Regions from separate parts of the Streptomyces sp. NPDC050759 genome, predicted to be linked through region 2. Evidence: riboswitches for the same ligand, from Rfam matches in the RefSeq annotation. Region 2 holds a riboswitch; the other holds the start of a gene.
The links. A riboswitch is a leader RNA that binds a small molecule or an ion and turns the genes downstream of it on or off. The one in region 2 is predicted to bind cyclic di-AMP.
Positions count from the first base shown of each region.

Region 1: another riboswitch for cyclic di-AMP. It lies ahead of ACIBJB_RS36550 (transglycosylase family protein); the one in region 2 lies ahead of ACIBJB_RS19980 (C40 family peptidase).

Region 1 covers NZ_JBITGI010000016.1:116,927-119,118, forward strand. Annotated here, with positions in the region: gene eno (phosphopyruvate hydratase) at 1-212, opposite strand, end outside; gene ACIBJB_RS36550 (transglycosylase family protein) at 505-1,185, opposite strand; cyclic di-AMP (ydaO/yuaA leader) riboswitch at 1,189-1,356, opposite strand; gene ACIBJB_RS36555 (transglycosylase family protein) at 1,562-2,192, opposite strand, start outside.
Region 2 covers NZ_JBITGI010000006.1:123,170-125,361, reverse strand. Annotated here, with positions in the region: gene ACIBJB_RS19985 (hypothetical protein) at 1-240, shown strand, start outside; cyclic di-AMP (ydaO/yuaA leader) riboswitch at 578-789, shown strand; gene ACIBJB_RS19980 (C40 family peptidase) at 793-1,266, shown strand; gene ACIBJB_RS19975 (DUF6328 family protein) at 1,361-1,963, shown strand; gene ACIBJB_RS19970 (LysE family translocator) at 1,899-2,192, opposite strand, start outside.

The DNA of each region.
Region 1 (2,192 bases), on a different contig from region 2:
AGGACGGCCTTCTCGACACCCTTGCCGTGGTAGCGGTTCGGGTCACCGTCGCGGAGCTCGATGGCCTCGAAGGCGCCCGTGGAGGCGCCGGACGGGACGGCGGCACGACCCGTGCTGCCGTCGTCGAGGCCGACCTCGACCTCGACCGTGGGGTTGCCTCGGGAGTCCAGGATTTCCCGGGCTACGACGACGTCGATGGACGGCACGAGCATCTCCTTCTTGGGGTGTGACACGGTCCGCCGGGACCGCGGTGGGTTCTGCGAGACCGAGCCTAACCGCCTCCGGAGGATCGGCCACCGTGTGGACCGCCCCGTGGACAGAACCGAGAGTAAATTGTTTCTGAACTGAACAAAGACGTCCCGGTGGCGGCACATGAAAAGACCCCGCCCCGGTGCGTACGGGGGAACACGCACCGGAGCGGGGAGCCCGTGGGGACGGGGGGACCCTCACGAGGCCTTCATCGTGAAGGACACGGATGTGAGAGCGCTGTGGTTCAGCTGGGTCTTACTTCAGGTGCAGCTGCTGGCCGGGGTAGATGAAGTCGGCGTCGGTGATGATGTCCTTGTTCAGCTTGAACAGCTTCTGCCAGCCGCCCTTGACCTTGTGCTTCTCGGCGATCGAGCTGAGGGTGTCACCCTTGACGACCTTGTACTCGCCGTCACCCTTCTTGACCTTCTTGCCGGTCGGGGTGGTGACGGTCTTCTTGGCCGCCGGACGGTCGGTCGAACGGGAGGCGCTCTGCTCCTCGGTCGAACGGCTGCTCGTGTTCGAGGAGCTGCCGGAGGAGGACGAGCTGCTGCCGCCGCTGTAGCCGGCGCTGGACAGGCCCTTGCCGCAGACCGGCCAGGCACCCTTGCCCTGCGAGGCGAGGACCTTCTCGGCGACGGCGATCTGCTGGGACTTGCTGGCCTGGTTGGCCTGCGCGGCGTACTGCGTGCCGCCGTACGCGGCCCAGGTGGAGGCCGAGAACTGCAGGCCGCCGTAGTAGCCGTTGCCGGTGTTGATGGACCAGTTGCCGCCGGACTCGCACTGGGCGACGGTGTCCCACTCGGAGGCGGTGGCGGCGGAGGCGTTGCCGGCCGCCATCAGCGGGGCGGCGATGGCGACACCGGTGACACCGGCAAGCGCGGCGGCACGGGTGGCCTTGGACGGACGACGGTGCTTGCCCTTACCGGAAAACAGCATGGTGGATCCCCTCACCGACGCCTGCGAGGTGAGCTGTCGGGTTCGGGCCGGTTGAGTTGCCCGGCCGCACATCTCGCGATGCGCGGCTTCACCCCAAGCCGGTCCAGCGTGAACTGCTGGGCCCGGCACTTACCTTGGGTCCCCCGCTCCTGCCTACGGCGCTTGACGCGACGACTGTTCCCGTACGGCCGCTGGCAGGATTCGGCGTTGCGACAGACGGGGCTCGGGTTGCCGAGCGGTCACGACCGTAGACACGCGTTCGGCGGAATTTCAAAGACGATCAAGGCTTCTGAGACTCATCCCACACTTTCACCAAAGGGGACATTCGGTGCGAAGTGTGACGTGAACTCCCGTTGTTTTTCTGGGCTTTTCAGCCCTATTCAGCCCCTGTGTCGAGCGTCTGACCGGCGACGATGTTGCTCGGGTCGGCCCCGATGCGGTCCTTGTTCTCGGCGTAGAGGGCGCGCCATCCGCCGTCGAGGCCAAGGGAGTCGGCGATGGAGGCGAGGGAGTCGCCCTCCCGGACGGTGTAGGTGAGGGCGGCGTGGCGGCCGGCCGCGGAGGAGGCCGTGCTCTTCGTCGCATTCTCCTCGGCACTGCCACCCCGGTGCTTGCCGGAGCCGAGAGCGCCGACGTCCACGAGGGCCGAAGAACTACCCTCCTGCCACGACTTGTCCGCTTCGCCCTCTTCTGGGCTCACTACGGGCGAGCTGTCGGAAGGCTGAGCTTCTCCCTTGGCGGAGCCCTCGGAACCCGAGGAGTCCTTCTTGTCCGACGTGCCGGAACCGTCGTCACCGCTGGAGGGGGTGGCCGACGGCGAGGGGGTCGCGGACGAACCGTCCAGCGCGCCGAGCAGACCGGAAGACTCCTCGGAGCCCGACGAGTTGGAGGAACCGGACGAACCGGATGAATCAGACGAACCGGAGGCCGAGGCCGAGGGCGTCCCGCTCTCCACACCCGTGTCGACATCGGCCGAGCTCGAGTCCTTGCTGAGACCGTTGAGCAGG
Region 2 (2,192 bases):
CTCGACGTGGTCGACCTGCTGGGCCGGATCAACCCGGCCCGGCGCGAGGACACCTATGGCGGACTGCGCGCCGCGCAGGCGCTGGTGAGCAGGGCGGCCGAGCTGCGCGACGCGCTCGCGGTGATGCACGGCCGGGGCGAGCGCGAACTGCACGCCGCGACGCTGGCACGAGCGCTTCGGGTGCTGGACGGCGAGCGGCGCACGTCCCGGGTCACCGTGCCGCCCGAACCCGGCAATTGACGCACCGACAGTGTTTCCGGGCGTCCTGCGGTCTGACGGGGCGTCCGGAGGGCCTTTGAAACGGACCAAACGACGTACCACCATTTGCAGGAGGCGCGGCTCCTTTTTCACGCCCCCTCAAGTTGCGCAACGCGCGTAGTGCGGGCGCGGAATGAGGAGTTTCTGTGCTGGTCCGGGGGCCATCGAGGCCCTCGACACCCCTTGGTTCGAAGGGGTGTCCACCCGAACGGGTGAGTGGTGAGTAACAACACAAACCCCCGGTTCCGTTGGGTTTTTGGGACATCCGTGCGCCAAGATCCCTGTCTGACGACAAGCCCCCGCCGCAGCGGCGGGGCGGTCCGGGCGGACGCCGAGTCCTGCCGCCGCCCGGATGACCGGTCGACAGAAGTGGATCGGCAGGAGTGGAGGACCCAGGCACGACGGGTCGCCGGAACGGTCACGCCATGACCGGGCCGAGCAGCCCTTGGGGTGAAGCCGCGTCAGCGGCCGGGCAACTTCGCCAGCCCGAATCCGACAGGTCATCCTTCACAGGCGGCTGACGAAGGGTTGCGCATGACTGCGCTCAATCGTGTCCCGTCGCTGATGGTCCGGGCCGGTACGGCCTCGGCCTTCGCCATCGCCGCCGTGGGCGGCTCCGTCGTGGTCCCGGGCGTCGCAGCCGACGCCGCCGCCGCGACGCCGGCGACGAAGGCACTCAAGGTCGCGGCTTCCAAGAAGGGCTCGCCGTACAAGTACGGCGCCACGGGGCCCCGCCGCTTCGACTGCTCAGGGCTCACGCTGTACTCGTTCAAGAAGGCGGGCAAGAAGCTCCCTCGTACGGCGGCCCAGCAGTACAACAAGACCCGCCACATCGGCTCAGGCAGCCGCAAGGCCGGTGACCTGGTGTTCTTCCACTCGGGTTCGAACGTCTACCACGTCGGCATCTACGCCGGGAAGGGAAAGATCTGGCACGCCCCGAAGACCGGGGACGTGGTGAGGCTGCAGAAGATCTGGACGAAGAGCGTCTGGTACGGCCGGGTCAAGTGACGCCCCCGAGGGGGTGGCGGCGACCTGACCTCCCGCCGCCCCCTCGGGTCTCCCCGCACGCGTGACACGGGCTCAGGTGGTTACCCGTGGCGTCATGGCCGACCACCGCCCGTGCACCGCCCGCAACGAGACCCCGCTGGAGCGCGCCGACCGCAACTTCGGTGAGCTGCTCCAGGAACTGCGCGTCACCCAGACCGGGGTGCAGATCCTCTTCGCCTTCCTGCTGACCCTGGCCTTCACGCAGCGCTTCCCGTCCCTCGACGCCTTCCAGCGCGCCACGTACGTCACCACACTGCTCCTCGCGGTACTCGCGGCGGCCCTGTTCACCGCGCCCGCCGCCCTGCACCGCTCGCTCTTCCAGCGCGGTGCCAAGCCCCGCATCGTGCAGGTCTCCTCCCGGCTCGCCACGGTCGGCATGGGGGTCCTGGTGCTCGCGTTCACCGGGTCGGTGCTGCTCGTGGTGGACGTGACCACGGGCCGGGCCGGCGGAGTGGCCGCGGGCGCGGCGACCCTGCTGGTGTGCCTGGGCCTGTGGGGGCTGCTCCCCCGGCTGGTCCGGCGGGCGGGCCTCACCGAGGAACGCAGGACGGCACAGCCGTCCCCGGCGCCTCCGTCCGCGCAGCGCGAGGTGGTCAGGCCGCGAGCAGCGGCTCGGCCAGGAGCATCACCCCGAGAACCGTCAACGCGCCTCCGGTGACCCCGGCGACGGCCCGGGCGGCCCGCGGCCGGCGCAGCCACCGCCCCAGCCGGTCCACGAGCACGGCCACCGCCGGGAACCACACCACCGCGAGAACGACCACGATCAGCGCGAGCAGCAGCGTCCGGGGCAGCGCCGAGCTCCCCTGGGGCACGAACTGCGGCAGCAGGCTGAGGAAGGTGATGGGGGCCTTGGGATTGAGTGCGTTGGTCACGAAGCCCTGCCGCAG